DNA from 4 places in the Streptomyces sp. NPDC107498 genome. Region 1 is predicted to be linked to each of the others. Evidence: riboswitches for the same ligand, from Rfam matches in the RefSeq annotation. Region 1 holds a riboswitch; each other region holds the start of a gene.

Region 1 (3,872 bases):
CTCGCCCACCGCACCTTCTGGCTCTTCTCGCTCGCCATGACCGGCTCGTACGTGCTGTCCTTCCAGGTCTATCTGGCGCTGCCGCTCGCGGCGGGCGGCACGGGCACGACGACCGCGCTGTTCGTCGTCTCGGCGCTCGTCGCGCTCGCCGGACAGCTGCGGATCACGGCCTGGACCCGGCGCCGGCTCAGCCGGGAGCGGTGTCTCGTCCTCGGCCTCGCGCTGATGGGCGGGGCCTTCCTGGTCCCGGCCGTCCCGGGCCGGGGGCCGGTCGGACTGCTGCTGTGCGCGGCGGTCCTGGCCGTCGCGAACGCGGTGCTCTACCCGTACGAGATGGACACCGTCGTCGCCCTGTCCCGGGGGCGCTGGGTGGCCACCCACTACGGGCTCTACAACACGGTGTGCGGGATCGGGATCACCCTGGGGAACCTGGGGACCGGCGTGCTCCTCGACGTCGCCGGCCGGTCGGCGCTGCCGTGGCTCGCGTTGTGCGCGGTGGGCCTGGGGTGCGCGGCGGCGATGGCGCTCCTCGCCCGGGGCGGGCGGCTGGCGGCCGACTGACCCCGTGTCCCGTACGCCACTCGGCCCCGTGGGAGTCGCCGCGCCGGGCGGCGGCGGCCACCCTGGGAGGGCGCGGTGCGGACCGCGGCCGGTCGGACCGGGCAGGAGAGCACAGGTGGGGCACCCCCTAGGAGCGGCGGGCGGAGGACGGCGGGGCGGCGAGGGCCGCCCCGAGCACAGCGGTGCCCGTCGGTTCATCCGCGCGCTGCCCCCGCTGGTCATCGCGGGCGGCATCGGCTTCGACCTGGCGACCCCGCCCGCGTACACCGCGTCGCCGCTCTTCTCCGCCGCCCCGCTGATCGCCGCGCCCTTCTTCTCGATGCTGACCACCCTCCTCACCGGGATCGCGGCCGTCCTCGCCTCCGTCGGGCTGCACCTCTACAACGGCACCGCCGACGAGGTCCCCTCCCTCACCGAGACCCTGACCGTCCTCACCGTCTCCGCGCTCGCCCTCCTCATCAACCGGGTCGTGCGCCGCAGCGGCGAGCGGCTCGCCTCGGCGCGGGTCATCGCGGAGACCGCGCAGAAGGCGGTGCTGCCGACGCCCGCGGAGCGGATCGGCGGACTGCAGTGCGCGGCGCGGTACGAGGCGGCGCAGGCCGACGCGTTCATCGGCGGCGACCTGTTCGCCGTCCAGGACACCCCGCACGGGGTGCGGCTCGTGGTCGGGGACGTCCGGGGCAAGGGGATGGACGCGGTCGAGGCCGTCGCCGTCGTCATCGGGGCCTTCCGGGAGGCGGCCGAGCAGGAGCGGACCCTGGAGGGCGTGGCGCGGCGCCTGGAGCGGGCGCTGGCCCGGGAGGGCACCCGCCGGCACGGCCTCGACGCCTTCGAGGGGTTCACCACGGCCGTCCTGGCCGAGATCCCGCGCGCCGACGGGAGCGGGACCTTCGACGGTTTCGTACGGGTCGTCAACCGGGGGCACCCGCCGCCGCTAATGCTGTACGCGGACGGGCGGCTGGACCCACTGGAGCCGGGCGAGGCGGCGCTGCCGCTCGGCATGGGCGACCTGGCGGCGTGGCCGGACCGGGCGGAGGCGCGGCCGTTCCCGCCGGGCGCGACGCTGCTCTTCTACACGGACGGCCTCTCGGAGGCGCGGAACGCGCGGGGCGTCTTCTACGATCCGGTGGCGCGCCTCGCCGGGCGGATCTTCCCGGGGCCCGAGGAGCTGCTCGACGCGCTCGTGGACGACGTACGGCTCCACACGGGCGGCGGGTCGACCGACGACATGGCGCTGCTCGCGGTGAGCCGGCCGGCGACGGGGCAGCCCGAGCGGCGCCGGACGATGCCGGTGGTGCCGCCGGGCAGCCCCGGTCACCGGCCGTAGTCGAGAGGTGTCACTGCGATAACAATTGACATAACGTCAGATCGCGAGGGTTTCGCCGTTCCCGCCCCGAGCCCCCCTGAAGGGGGGTCAACTCGGGCGATACACCCCCAATCCAATGAATGATCAAGGGGAACGGCTTGGAATCGGGACCCCCTGTCTATTAACGTTCGATAACGCAGCGCGGTCGTCCCAGCCGTCGCAAGAGACGGCACCGCGCGCACGCGCCGAATCCTGAAAAGGAACCGGGGAACCACCACTTGGGGTGAATCGGGCCCCTTCGCACCCGTGCGAACCACGCACGCGCGCGAGAGCCCGTAGGAGACCTTCCTGCTCCGAACCCGTCAGCTAACCCGGTAGGCGAGAAGGAAGGAAAGGAGCGCGCCTTCGTGGCGTCCAACACCCCCGCCCCCGAAGTCCCCTTCGACGCCTTCGGCGGCGGCGCGGGTCCCGCCGCTCCCGACACCGAGTGGAACCCCACCGAGGGCTCCCTCCGCGCCGAGAGCCGCTCCGGCGGCCGGCACCGGGTCGTCAAGCAGCGCTCCAACTTCGCCCGCTCCTCCACCGTCCTCGGCGTCGGCGTCATCGCGGCCGTCGGCGCGGGCGGCCTCGCCACCGCGCAGGAGAAGCCCCCGGTCGCCATATCGCTGCCGGACCTCCCCGACCTGAACCTGCCGGACGCCCACGACCTCCCCGGCCTCGGCGACCTCCTCCCCGAGGAGGACAGCGCGCCCGTCACCGCGGCCCGCGCCAACCCGGCCCCGCTCACCGCCGCGACCTACACGACCGACACCGCCGACCGGGCGACCGGACAGGCCGAGCAGGCCGCCGCCCCCGCCGCGGGCGAGGCCCTGCGCGCCCGCATCCTCCAGCAGGCCGAGCAGCAGCAGGCCTCCGCCGACGCCGCCGAGAAGGCCGCGACGGAGAAGGCGGCGGCCGAGAAGGCCGCCGCGGAGGCCGAGGCCAAGGAAGCCGCCGCGGAGAAGGCGGCCGCCGAGGCGAAGGCGAAGGCCGAGGCGGAAGCCAAGGCGAAGGCGGAGGCGGAGGCCGCCGCCAAGGCCGAGGCCGAGCGCCTCGCCCAGCTCGCCGCCAGCTACTCGCTGCCGGTCTCCTCGTACACCCTCACCGCCACCTACATGCAGTCCGGCTCGATGTGGTCCTCCGGCCACCACACCGGCCTCGACTTCGCCGCCCCCACGGGCACCCCGCTCAAGGCGGTCCACGGCGCGACCGTCAAGTCGGCGGGCTGGTCCGGCTCCTACGGCTACCGGATCGTCCTGGAGCTGGAGGACGGCACCGAGGTCTGGTACTGCCACCTCTCGTCCATGCTGGTCAGCGCCGGGCAGACCGTCTCCACCGGCGAGACCGTCGGCCGCGTCGGCGCCACCGGCAACGTCACCGGCGCCCACCTCCACATGGAGGTCCACACCCCCGGCGGCGACGGCATCGACCCGGCGTCCTGGCTCCGCTCCAAGGGCCTGAGCCTCTGAGGAACCGCACGGAATAGGCCCGGCGGCGGGAACGGTTGACCGACGCATGACCTCTCTCCGCCGACTGGGCACCTCCGATCTGCACGTCTTCCCCGTGGCCCTGGGCGGCAACGTCTTCGGCTGGACCGCCGACGAAGCGCAGTCCTTCGCCGTCCTCGACGCCTACGCCGCCGCAGGCGGCAACTTCGTCGACTCCGCCGACGTCTACTCCGCCTGGGCCGAGGGCAACGAGGGCGGCGAGTCCGAGACCGTCATCGGCCGCTGGCTCGCCTCCCGGGGCAACCGCTCCGACGTCCTCGTCGCCACCAAGGTCGGCGCCCACCCCCACTTCAAGGGGCTGTCCGCCACCACCATCAAGGCGGGCGCGGAGGAGTCCCTCCGCCGCCTCGGCACCGATCACATCGACCTCTACTACACCCACTTCGACGACGAGTCCGTCCCCGTCGAGGAGATCGTCACCGCCCTCGACCAGCTGGTGAGGGACGGAAAGGTGCGCG
Region 2 (3,872 bases), on a different contig from region 1:
CGCGCGGCCGGTGAGCCGGGAGCGGCGGGCCTGACGGCGGGTCTGGGAGCGGTAGACACGGGCGGCGGTCTGCTCGCCGAGCAGTCTGATCCGGGTCGCGGTCGAGAACCGGTCCCGGTCCTTCGCGGCCATGTCGTGTCGCCTCCCCTGTTCACGCGTACGTCCCCGCACACGGTACGGGACCGAGTACGGGGACGTACGGAAGCCGCCCTACGGAGAGGGTCAGGCCTTGAAGCGCGGGAAGGCGCTGCGGCCGGCGTAGACCGCGGCGTCGTCGAGGATCTCCTCGATGCGCAGCAGCTGGTTGTACTTGGCGACGCGGTCCGAGCGGGCCGGGGCGCCGGTCTTGATCTGGCCGCAGTTCACCGCGACGGCGAGGTCGGCGATGGTGACGTCCTCGGTCTCGCCGGAGCGGTGGGACATCATGCACTTGAAGCCGTTGCGCTGGGCGAGCTCGACGGCGTCGAGGGTCTCGGTCAGCGAGCCGATCTGGTTGACCTTGACCAGGAGGGCGTTGGCGGTGCCCTCCTCGATGCCGCGGGCCAGGCGCTCCGGGTTGGTGACGAAGAGGTCGTCGCCGACGATCTGGACCTTGTCGCCCAGCTTCTCGGTGATGACCTTCCAGCCGGCCCAGTCGTCCTCGAACAGCGGGTCCTCGATGGAGACCAGCGGGTACGCGGCGACCAGCTCGGCGTAGTAGTCGGTCATCTCGGCGGCCGAGCGGGACTTGCCCTCGAACTCGTAGGCGCCGTCCTTGTAGAACTCGGACGCGGCGACGTCGAGGGCGAGCGCGACGTCGGTGCCCGGGGTGTAGCCGGCCTCCTTGATGGCCTCGACGATGAGGTCGAGGGCGGCGCGGTTGGACTCCAGGTTCGGGGCGAAGCCGCCCTCGTCGCCGAGGCCGGTGGAGAGGCCCTTGCGCTTCAGGACGCCCTTGAGGGTGTGGTAGATCTCCGCACCCCAGCGAAGGGCCTCGGAGAAGGACTCCGCGCCGATCGGGGCGATCATGAACTCCTGGATGTCCACGTTGGAGTCCGCGTGCGAACCGCCGTTGAGGATGTTCATCATCGGAACGGGCAGCAGGTGCGCGTTCGGGCCGCCCAGGTAGCGGAAGAGCGGGAGGTCGCTGGCCTCGGAGGCGGCGTGCGCGACGGCGAGGGAGACGCCGAGGATGGCGTTGGCGCCGAGCGAGCCCTTGTTCTCGGTCGCGTCCAGGTCGAACATGGCCTGGTCGATCAGGCGCTGCTCGGTGGCGTCGTAGCCGACGAGCTCCGGGCCGATCTGCTCGATGACGGCGAGGACGGCCTTCTCGACGCCCTTGCCCTGGTAACGGTTGGGGTCACCGTCGCGGAGCTCGATGGCCTCGAAGGCACCGGTGGAGGCACCGGACGGAACGGCAGCACGGCCGGTGCTGCCGTCGTCGAGGCCGACCTCGACCTCGACCGTGGGGTTGCCTCGGGAGTCCAGGATTTCCCGGGCTACGACGACGTCGATGGACGGCACGAGCATCTCCTTCTGGGATGTGACGCTGGATGTGACGCAAGGTCGGTGCAGGGTCGCTTGGCCTTGCGGCAAGAGCCTAACCGGCTCGGGGGCTCCGGCCGGCCGGGCGCCCGCCCGCTGGGACGAAAAAGGACCCAAGGGCATGCATCCCGGGACGAAGGACCCCGTATCTACTGGGCGGTAACCACCGGCACCCGGGCCCCTCACGGGGGAACCCCGGTCCGGCGCGCACGGGGGAAGGGCGCGCCGGACCGGGGTGGTCACCGCGGGAGGGTCGTCGGGGCCGCGTGAGCCGCCGGACTCACGCGAGCCGCCGGGCTCACTTCAGGTGGAGCTGCTGACCCGGGTAGATGAGGTCGGCGTGCTCGACGACGCCCTTGTTCAGCTCGAAGAGCTTGGCCCAGCCGCCCTTGACGCCGTGCGCCTGGGCGATCTTGCTGAGGGTGTCGCCGGTGACGACCTTGTACTCGCCGTCGCCCTTCTCGACCTTCTCGCCGGTCGGCGTGGTGACGGTCTTGGGGGCCTTGCGCTGCTCGCTGCGGGTGGTCGGCTGCTCGGCGCGACGCTCCTGCTGCTTCGGGGCGGCCTGCTGCTTCGGGGCGGCCTGCTGGGGCTCGCTCTGCTGCGGGGCGCTCTCGGCGGCGCCGCCGTCGTAGGAGGCACCGGAGAGGCCGACGCCGCAGTTCGGCCACGCGCCCTTGCCCTGGCCCGCGAGGACCTTCTCGGCGACGGCGATCTGCTGGGACTTCGACGCCAGGTCGGCGCGCGGGGCGTAGGCGGTGCCACCGAACGCGGCCCAGGTGGAGTTGGTGAACTGCAGGCCGCCGTAGAAGCCGTTACCGGTGTTGATGGACCAGTTGCCGCCGGACTCGCACTGGGCGACGGTGTCCCACTCGGCGGAGGTGGCGGCCGAGGCGGTGCCCGCGGTCAGCAGCGGGGCGGCGACGGCGACACCGGTGACGCCGACGAGCGTGGCGACCTGGGCGGCCTTGGAGGGACGACGGTGTTTGCCCTTGACGGAAAACAGCATGGGAATTCTCCTCACCGACGCCTGTGAGGTGAGCTGTCGGGTTCGGGCCGGAAAGTTGCCCGGCCGCGTGTCCTTGCACGCGGCTTCACCCCAAGCCGGTCGTCGGCCGTCTGTCTCAACGGCCGGGACCGGCACTTACCTTGGGTCCCCCACTCCTGCCTTCGGCGCTTGCGCGACGACTGTTCCCGTCGGCCGACGGCAGGATTCGGCGTTTCGGTCGACGGGGCCCGCGGTGGCGAGCGGAGACGACCGTAGACACAGACCCCCCGGAAGTTCAAAGAGGCACATCGGGGAGAAATCGCCCCTGTTCGCCCTTTCGGGGGTGTCGTTTGCGCAGGTGAGAGGTGACGGAAGCGAAGTTTGCGGACGCGACACGCCAGTTGGGACGAAGAGACCCATGTCTCACTTGCCCAGAAGTGGACATAACCCCGCGAACTAACCGGCCGCCGTCGTCGAACCCGCCGTCAGGTCAAGGCTCTGACCAGGCAGGATGAGGTCCGGATCGATGCCCACCGTGCGCCGGTTGGCGTCGTAGAGGGCGGTCCAGCCCCCGGGGAGTTCGTTCTCCTGCGCAATGCCGGACAGGCTGTCGCCCGGTCGTACGGTGTACTCGTCCGGAGTGTCCTGACTGTCCGTTGTGCCCGAATCCTTCGCCTCGTCAGTCGCGGGCTCGGCGTCGATCCTCTCCCCCGCCTTGTCCTTGCTCGAAGCGTGTCGCCCGGATTCGGGCGAGCTGTCCGGCTTGCCGGATTCCTCCGGCGCGGCTCCGCCCCGGTGCTTGCCGGTGCCGGGCGCGGCCGACGGCGCGTCACCCTTCGGCGTACCGGTCGAATCCGGCGTACCGGGCGTAACGGACGCATCGGAGGTGCCCGGGGTCGTCGGCGCGGCGGGCGCGGTGGACGTGGCCGGCGCGGACGGCGTGACGGAGGTCGCCGGAGCGGTCGACGCGGCCGGCGCGGAGGGGGTCGCGGGCGTGGCGGACCGGCCCGCCGCCCCCGCGGGAGCCGCCGGCGCACCGGCGGTGCGGTCGGACTCGGGGAGGGGGCCGGTGGGCGCCTTCGGGAGGGCGGCCGGGCCGGGGTTCACCCCGGTGGGCTCCCCGTCGTTTCTCAGACCCGCGATCGGCGCGCAGGTGGCCCACTCGGTGCTGCCCTTGGCGAGCGCCTTCTCGGCGACCGCGATCTGCTGGGCGCGGCTGGCCAGGTCGGGGCTGGGCGCGTACGCGAGGCCGCCGTGCCGCTCCCAGCTGTCCTGGGTGAACTGGAGGCCGCCGTACATCCCGTTGCCGAAGTTGGCGCTCCACTGGCCGCCGGACTCGCACTCGGCGACCCGGTCCCAG
Region 3 (3,872 bases), on a different contig from region 1:
TGGTACGGAAGCTCGGCGTGCCGAACCAGCCGGAACTCGCGATGGGGGCGCTCGGGGAGGGAGGCGTACGGGTGCTCAACGAGCGGGTGCTCCGCGAGACCCGTGTGGGCGGCCGCGACCTCGCCGCGGTGGAGGAGCGCGAGCACGCCGAGCTCGACCAGCGCGCCCGGCGCTACCGGGGCAGCCGGTCCACCGTGCCCCTCGACGGGCGGACGGTCGTGGTGGTCGACGACGGGCTGGCGACGGGGGCCACGGCGCTGGCGGCCTGCCGGGTGGTCCGGGCCCGGGGCGCCGCCCGGATCGTCCTCGCCGTCCCGGTGGCACCGCGGGGCTGGACGGCCCGTGTCGGCGGCGAGGCCGACGAGACCGTCAGTGTGCACGCGCCGGATCTCTTCTTCGCGATCGGTCAGTTCTACGGGGACTTCTCACAGACCCCGGACGCCGAGGTCATCGCCTGCCTGGACCGGAGCAGGGCCGCCCGGGACCCCGTCGTGCAGGACACGGAGGTGCGGATCACGGTCTCCGGGGGCGTCACCCTCGGCGGACGGCTCGCGGTGCCCGAGGACGCCGGCGGCATCGTCCTGTTCGCCCACGGCAGTGGCAGCAGCCGCCACAGTCCCCGGAACCGGGCGGTCGCCGGGGTGCTCAACCGGGCGGGTCTCGGGGCGCTCCTCTTCGACCTGCTGACCGAGACGGAGGCGGAGGACCGGGAGCACGTCTTCGACGCCCCGCTCCTCGCCGGGCGGCTCGCCGGGGCCACGGAGTGGCTGGCCGGGAGGCCCGGGAGCGCGGGGCTCCCGCTCGGGTACTTCGGCGCGAGCACGGGCGCGGCCGCCGCGCTGTGGGCGGCCGCCGACCCCGCCTCCCCGGTGGGCGCCGTCGTCTCGCGGGGCGGCCGGCCGGACCTCGCGGCCGAGCACCTGGCACGGGTGCGCGCCCCGACGCTCCTGGTGGTGGGCGGCGCGGACGCGGTGGTCCTGGACCTCAACCGACGGGCCCTGGCCCTGCTGCGCTGCGAGAACCGGCTCGCCGTGGTGGGCGGCGCCGGCCACCTCTTCGAGGAGCCGGGCGCCCTGGAGGAGGTGGCGGACCTCGCCACCTCCTGGTTCGCCGAGCACTTCCGGCGGCAGGGGGTCAGTACGCCGAGTTGACGTTGTCGATGGAGCCGTAGCGGTCGGCCGCGTAGTTGCAGGCGGCGGTGATGTTGGCGACCGGGTCGAACAGGTCCATGGACGTGCCGGGCACGTGGTAGGCGAGGAAGGTCGGCTCGATGACCTGGAGCAGGCCCTTGGAGGGGGTGCCGGCGACCGCGTTGGAGTCCCAGAGGTTGATGGCCTGGGGGTTTCCGGACGACTCGCGCATGACGTTGCGGAGGATCCCGTCGTAGGAGCCGGGGATGCCGTGCTGGCCCATGATGGCCAGGGACTCCCGGATCCAGCCGTCGAGGTTGTCGGCGTAGTTCGTGGCGGCGGCGGGGGCCGCCTTGCCGGCGGAGGGGGCGGCGGCGACGGCCGGGACGGCCTGCGCGGCGGAGGCGCCCGTGCCGGTGGCGACGGCGGGAGCGGCCGACCGGCGCTCGGAGCGGCTCGCCCGTTCGGTCGTGGCGGACTTCTTCGCCTTCGGCTGGGCGGGGGCGGCCTTGGCGGAATCCCGACGAATCGTCAGTTCGAGACCGGGGTGAATGAGTGACGGGTCGTCACCCACGACGCTCTTGTTGGCGCTGTAAAGGCTCTTCCAGCCCCCCCGAATTCCCTTCTTGCGGGCGATCAGGGAAAGCGAGTCACCACTCACGACGGTGTACGTGCGCACGGTGGCCGGGGCGGCGGGGGCCTTGGCGGCGGTCTGCGCGGCGGGAGCGGCGAGGGACTGGGCGGCGATCTCCGGGGCGCCGGACACGGGCGCGGCGCCGGCGACGGCCGGGGCGATGAGCGGCAGGGTGAGTGCGGCGCCACCCGTACCGACCAGGGCGAGGCCCCGGGAGACGGGGCTGCGGCGGGGGCGGCGGTGCTTACCGTGAGCAGGCATGACGGTTTCCTCTCCGGCGCCTGCGGGGTGAGCTGTCGGGTTCGGACGGGAGATGTCCGGCCGCGCGCACGCGGCTTCACCCCGAGCCGTTCCGGATTCCGGACCGGCGTATTCGTGGGTCCCCCGCTCCTGCCGTCGGGTGAAAAGGGAGTTTTACCGAGCGGCGGCAGGATTGGGCGTTCCGCTCGAATGGAGGTGACCGTAGGCCAGTAATGCGACGGATAACAAGGGGAGAGGGTCCCGGGTATGCGGAAATGGATCACGGAATTCGGATGATTCAAGATCGACGCCGTCCGGTGGGCGTCGAACTTCCTTGCCCGGTACGGGGCGGGGGAGAAGGCCGCAGAATCGTCGAGCCGTGCGAGTGAGTCGCGTCACGCGAAGCGGAATGTCCTATTTGGTATGTAGTTCCTTTCATGGGTGAATGGGGTGATAATTCATGTGATGAGTTGTTCGCCGAGAAGGCGAGGGGTGTCGCGAGGTCGACGACTCTCCGCGTGAGGGTGAAAGCGGCAAAACCGACATTCCATCTTGAAGGATGGGGGGAGTCGACCCAGGAGACATCCCCATGCCGCCCTCCGCCTCCCTGCTCAGCCCCGACGCCCTCGACCGCGAGGCGGCCGCCCTCTTCGAGAGCGCCACCTGGCAGCGGATCGTCACGGACTGGACCGCCCCCCAGGAGTCGCCGCCGGTCGAGGAGGGCTGGCGGGCCCTGCTCAGCGTGCCGGTGGACCGGCTCGTGGCCGACGCCCTGGCCGCCCTGCCCCCGGAGCTCCCCGTCGAGCGCCGCATCCCGGGACGGCTCGGCGCCGTGCTGCCGGACCGGCTGCACACCTGGCGCCGCATCGGACAGGCCGAGCTCCGCCCCTCGGTCCACCTCGGCTACGCGCGCCTGGTGCTGACGGAATGGGGCTGGCAGAACGCCCCGTACAAGCTGCGGGACGCACGCGGCGCCCGGTGCGTCTGCGGGGCCCTCCTCGCCGCCCACCGGCTCGGCTACGGCAGCGCCGACACCATGAACGAGGCGGCCGCCTGGGTCATGACCGAGCTGCGGTCACGCGGGTGGCAGGGGCTGATCGGGCCGTGGAACCGGGCCCCCGGCCGCACCGGGGCCGACGCGGTGGCCCTCCTCGACGCCACGGTCCGCCGCGCCGCGCACGCCGGGCGCTGATGCCGTGCCGCCCGGTGCCGGGCGGCAGCGGTGACCGGAAGGCCGCTGCCGCCCGGCGCGCGGGGGAGGGGTCAGCCGCTGACGCTCGGGGCTCCGGTCTCGATGTGGCCGGTGTACCGGCGCGACCAGCTCCCGTCGATGTCGGCGGTGATCGTGAAGTCGTACCAGCCGCCGTTGTACGCCACCGCGTTGAAGAAGTCCTCGCGACGGGAGTTCGCCGGAACCGTGTACGTCCACGGGCCGTCCGAGCGGTAGGCGTTCGAGCGGATCGTGAAGGTGACGGGCCCGGCCGAGGAGTTGGTCATCGTGAACCACAGGGCCGTCCTGCCCGTTCCCGACTCGGGTGCGAACCGGGCCGCCACCTCGACGGCCTTGCCCGCCTTGGAGGCGTCCCCGATGAAGCGGCGCAGGAAGCGGTTCGGGCCCATCATCGAGATGTCGTACTTCCCGGACCCCGAGCCGAGCCCGATGTTGAAGTAGTCGGTGGCCGTGCCGCCGGGATCGACGGTGTACTGCCAGGCGGCGGTGTCCCGGTACTGGTGCGGGTGGATCGAGAAGTGCGCCGACCGCTTGGCCTCCGCGCCCCGGTTGGTCATGGAGAACCAGGCGAGGATCTTGCCCGCGGCGCCGAACTCGAAGCGGTCGAGGTTGCCGTTCACCTGGTACGGCAGGGCGC
Region 4 (3,872 bases), on a different contig from region 1:
GCGGGGCCGAGCTGCTCTTCGTCCACACCCTGATGCAGAGCCCCGTCGCCGAGCTGTGCCTCGGCGACGGGTCCCCGCACCGGCGCTGACGTCCAGAAAGGACCGACATGCCCGAGAAGTCCGTACCGGTCACCGGCGAGGAGCGCGGTGAAGGCAAGTTCCCCAGGGGCCTCGTGCTCCGCCTCTTCGCCTACCTGGTCGCGGGGCACCTCTTCGCCGGCTTCCTCTACCTGCTCTTCGCGATGGGCGCGCAGGGCAGGTAGGAGGCCTCACGCCTCCGTGAGCAGCCGCTCCCGCAGGCGCTCGCGGGTCTCCGGGGCCAGCTTCAGGCCCTGTGCGAGGTAGGCGTCCACCGAGCCCCAGGTCGCCTCGATCGTCTCGAAGGCGGCCCCCAGGTACTCCGCCCGCGCGTCGAAGAGCGGGCTCAGCAGCTCCATCACCTCGGGCGACATCGCGTCCGGGGAGGTGGAGCCGCGGCGTATCCTGTAGCGGCGGTGCGGGGCGTTCGACTTCACGTAGTCGGCCGCGATGGCCTCCCGCTCGACCCCGACCGCGAGCAGGGTGATCGCGACGGCGAGCCCGGCCCGGTCCTTGCCGGCCGCGCAGTGCATGAGGGCCGGGACGCTCTCCTCCGCCATGGAGTGCAGGACCCGGCTGTGCTCCATCGTCCGCTCGACCACCATCCTCCGGTACGAGTCGGACATGCGGGCGGCCGCCTTGCCGTCGCCGAGGACCCCCCGCAGCTGCGCGACCTCGCCGTCGCGCACCAGCTTCCAGAACTCCTTGCCGTCGGCCGGGTCGTTGAGGGGTATGTTCACGTTCCGCACGCCGGGCAGGTCGACGTCCGCGCCCTCGATCCTCCGGTCCGCCTCGTTGCGGAAGTCGAAGACGGTGTGCAGGCCCAGTGAGGCGAGGAAGGCGGCGTCGTCCTCCGTCGCGTGGGCGAGGTGGCCGCTGCGGAAGAGCCGGCCGGGGCGGACGGCGCGTCCGTCCGTCGTCGGCAGGCCGCCCACGTCCCGGAAGTTGCGGACGCCCGTCAGCTCGGGCTCGGCGGCTTCGGTGGGCGGGACCTGCGGCAGCTGCTGCGTCACGGCTGCTCCTGTTCTGTCGATCGGTTCCTGGGGCAATCATCTCGGGTGGGGGCCCCGGCACGCACCCCCTCGGACGGTAATGGGTGATCTGTCCGTATTGAGGAGTTCGGCATAACCCGCCCTGGTTACGGGGGAGATGAGGATCGGCGCGTGAGCAGCGTCATAACCGTGACGGACCGTGCCTGATCGTCTTTTCCAAATGCCCCCCGGAAAAAGGAGGTCGGAGCGCCGCCATCCACGGAGGGTGACCGGAATTCCGGCCGGACGCCGAGGAATTCCGGAGCGCGTGAAAACCGTGGCTTGTTCGCGCCGACCCGCTCGTCTAGCGTCGCGCTCAATCCGGACGGACCGCCGAATCCTGCCACCGACCGGAATCCGCACTCACCCGTACGAGGCAGGAGCGGGGGACCCAGGTAAGTCGCCGATCCCTTCGAAGAAGGACGGCTCGGGGTGAAGCCGCGTGGACACGCGGCCGGACATCTCCAGTCCGAACCCGACAGCTCACCTCGCAGGCGCCGGAGAGGAATTCGCCATGCCCGCGAAGGGTAAGCACCGTCGCACCAAGTCCAACCGTCTGACCCGCGGCATCGCCGCCGCCGGTACCGGCGGCGCCGTCGTCGCCCTCCCGCTCCTCGGAGCCACCGGCGCCCACGCCGCCGAGCAGGCCGCCCCGGCAGCCGCCTCCGCCCAGGTCGTCGCCCACCTGGAGACCGTCGCGCCCGCCCACGCGAAGGCCGCGCCGAAGACGTACTCCGTCGTCCGGGGCGACTACCTCTCGAAGATCGCCGGCGAGCACCACCTCGCGGGCGGCTGGCAGAAGCTGTACAAGGACAACCGCCAGGTCATCGGTGAGGACCCCTCGCTGATCCTGCCCGGCATGAAGCTCGTCCTCGGTGCGAAGAACACCGCCGGGACCGCCGCGCCGAAGGCCGACCACCAGAGCGAGCGGAGCTCCGCCAAGAACGGTGACAGCGCCCCCCGCGCCTCCCGTGGCAGCGAGCGCTCCTCGGCCCCGGCCGCCCCGGCCGCCGCCACCTCGTCGTCCCCGTCGGCCGGCACGACCTCCTCCTCCGGCTGGGTCGCCCCGATCGCCGGTGCCGGCACGTCGACCCCGTACCACCAGTCCGGCTCCATGTGGTCCTCCGGTTACCACACCGGTGTCGACTTCATCGCCTCCACCGGCACCCCCGTCCACGCGGTCGGCCCCGGCACCGTCTACTCCGCCGGCGACGGCGGCGCGTACGGCAACCAGGTCGTCATCCAGCACGCCGACGGCACCTTCTCGCAGTACGCCCACCTCTCCTCGATCTCCGTCTCCGCCGGCCAGACCGTCAACGGCGGCGACCAGATCGGCCTCTCCGGCGCGACCGGCAACGTCACCGGCCCGCACCTGCACTTCGAGATGCGCACCGGGCCGGAGTACGGCTCCGACATCGACCCGCTGGCCGCCCTCCGCCAGCACGGCGTGAGCATCTGACGCGCCGTCGTCCTCTGCTCGTCCTCCGGAGGCCCGGCACCCAGGTGCCGGGCCTCCGGCGTATTCCGGCTTGGCGGAATCTTTATCGGTGGCATATGTCACCCGCCGTCAACCCCTCCTTACGGTCGCGTAGGTCACATCCGAAGGGGGAGGATGTGCCCCCGTGGCAGACGATTCGAGATCAAAAGACAAGAACGCATTCGGGTCGTACGCGGCGATCGGTGACAGCTTCACCGAGGGCGTCGGCGACCCCGGCCCCGACGGGACGTACGTCGGCTGGGCGGACCGCTTCGCGGTCCTGCTCGCCGACCAGCTGCCGGAGCACGACGCCTTCCGCTACGCCAACCTGGCCGTACGCGGGCGCCTCCTCGACCAGATCGTGGCGGAACAGGTCCCGCGGGCGAAGGAACTCGCCCCCGACCTGGTGACCTTCTGCGCGGGCGGCAACGACATCATCCGCCCCGGGACGGACCCGGACGACGTGGCCGAGCGCTTCGAGCGCGCCGTCGCCGACCTCACCTCCGCCGTCGGCACCGTCATGGTGACCACCGGCTTCGACACCCGCGAGGTGACCCTCCTCAAGCACCTGCGCGGCAAGATCGCCACCTACAACGGTCACGTCCGGGCCGTCGCGGACCGCTACGGCTGCCCGGTCCTCGACCTGTGGTCGCTGAAGTCCGTCCAGGACAGGCGCGCCTGGGACGACGACCGGCTGCACCTCTCGCCCGAGGGACACACCCGCGTCGCCCTGCGCGCCGCCCAGGTCCTCGGCCTGCCCGTGCCCGCCGACCCGGACCAGCCCTGGCCGCCGGTCCCGCCGCGCGGCACCCTGGAGGTGCGCCGCGACGACATCCACTGGGCCCGGGAGTACCTGGTGCCCTGGATCGGGCGCCGGCTGCGCGGCGAGAGCTCCGGCGACCACGTCGGGGCCAAGCGCCCCGACCTCATGCCCCTGTAGGCCGTGGCGCGGCGGGGATCCGCTCCAGGACCCCGCCGGCGAACACGTCGTACAGCGGCAGCGTCTCCAGGTGGACGTAGCCGATGTGGCAGTCGCAGACGGCGAGGGGGCAGGCGCGGGGACGCAGCGCGGCACGGTACGAACCGTCGTACAGGTTGCCCAGTTCGGCCCTGACGAAGTGGCAGCGCCGCACCGTCCCCCCGCCGTCCACCGAGACCACCGACTCCCCGGTGCGGCAGGGCAGCCCCGCCGAGCGGTGCGGATGCCGGCTGTACGGGAACAGCGGGTCGAGCTCCGCCCACCCCTCGGCCTCCGCGTCGGTGTACGTGTGTCCCTCGGCCGCGTT

What was found. A riboswitch is a leader RNA that binds a small molecule or an ion and turns the genes downstream of it on or off. The one in region 1 is predicted to bind cyclic di-AMP.
Region 2: linked by a shared signal. The riboswitch ahead of ACZ66Z_RS17210 (transglycosylase family protein) and the one ahead of ACZ66Z_RS32620 (M23 family metallopeptidase) in region 1 are both predicted to bind cyclic di-AMP.
Region 3: linked by a shared signal. The riboswitch ahead of ACZ66Z_RS25510 (LysM peptidoglycan-binding domain-containing protein) and the one ahead of ACZ66Z_RS32620 (M23 family metallopeptidase) in region 1 are both predicted to bind cyclic di-AMP.
Region 4: linked by a shared signal. The riboswitch ahead of ACZ66Z_RS01790 (M23 family metallopeptidase) and the one ahead of ACZ66Z_RS32620 (M23 family metallopeptidase) in region 1 are both predicted to bind cyclic di-AMP.

Annotation. Positions count from the first base shown of each region.
Region 1 is NZ_JBVJPE010000027.1:60,161-64,032, forward strand. Features, by position in the region: gene ACZ66Z_RS32610 (MFS transporter) at 1-561, shown strand, start outside; gene ACZ66Z_RS32615 (PP2C family protein-serine/threonine phosphatase) at 677-1,888, shown strand; cyclic di-AMP (ydaO/yuaA leader) riboswitch at 2,101-2,262, shown strand; gene ACZ66Z_RS32620 (M23 family metallopeptidase) at 2,275-3,375, shown strand; gene ACZ66Z_RS32625 (aldo/keto reductase) at 3,422-3,872, shown strand, end outside.
Region 2 is NZ_JBVJPE010000008.1:273,704-277,575, reverse strand. Features, by position in the region: gene ACZ66Z_RS17220 (FtsB family cell division protein) at 1-132, opposite strand, end outside; gene eno (phosphopyruvate hydratase) at 223-1,509, opposite strand; gene ACZ66Z_RS17210 (transglycosylase family protein) at 1,823-2,533, opposite strand; cyclic di-AMP (ydaO/yuaA leader) riboswitch at 2,537-2,710, opposite strand; gene ACZ66Z_RS17205 (transglycosylase family protein) at 2,969-3,872, opposite strand, start outside.
Region 3 is NZ_JBVJPE010000016.1:1,911-5,782, reverse strand. Features, by position in the region: gene ACZ66Z_RS25515 (phosphoribosyltransferase family protein) at 1-1,151, shown strand, start outside; gene ACZ66Z_RS25510 (LysM peptidoglycan-binding domain-containing protein) at 1,135-2,025, opposite strand; cyclic di-AMP (ydaO/yuaA leader) riboswitch at 2,028-2,186, opposite strand; gene ACZ66Z_RS25505 (DUF6197 family protein) at 2,594-3,196, shown strand; gene ACZ66Z_RS25500 (phosphocholine-specific phospholipase C) at 3,268-3,872, opposite strand, start outside.
Region 4 is NZ_JBVJPE010000001.1:388,172-392,043, reverse strand. Features, by position in the region: gene ACZ66Z_RS01805 (helix-turn-helix domain-containing protein) at 1-89, shown strand, start outside; gene ACZ66Z_RS01800 (DUF6126 family protein) at 108-263, shown strand; gene ACZ66Z_RS01795 (tyrosine-protein phosphatase) at 270-1,091, opposite strand; cyclic di-AMP (ydaO/yuaA leader) riboswitch at 1,464-1,621, shown strand; gene ACZ66Z_RS01790 (M23 family metallopeptidase) at 1,624-2,568, shown strand; gene ACZ66Z_RS01785 (SGNH/GDSL hydrolase family protein) at 2,732-3,526, shown strand; gene ACZ66Z_RS01780 (STM4011 family radical SAM protein) at 3,513-3,872, opposite strand, start outside.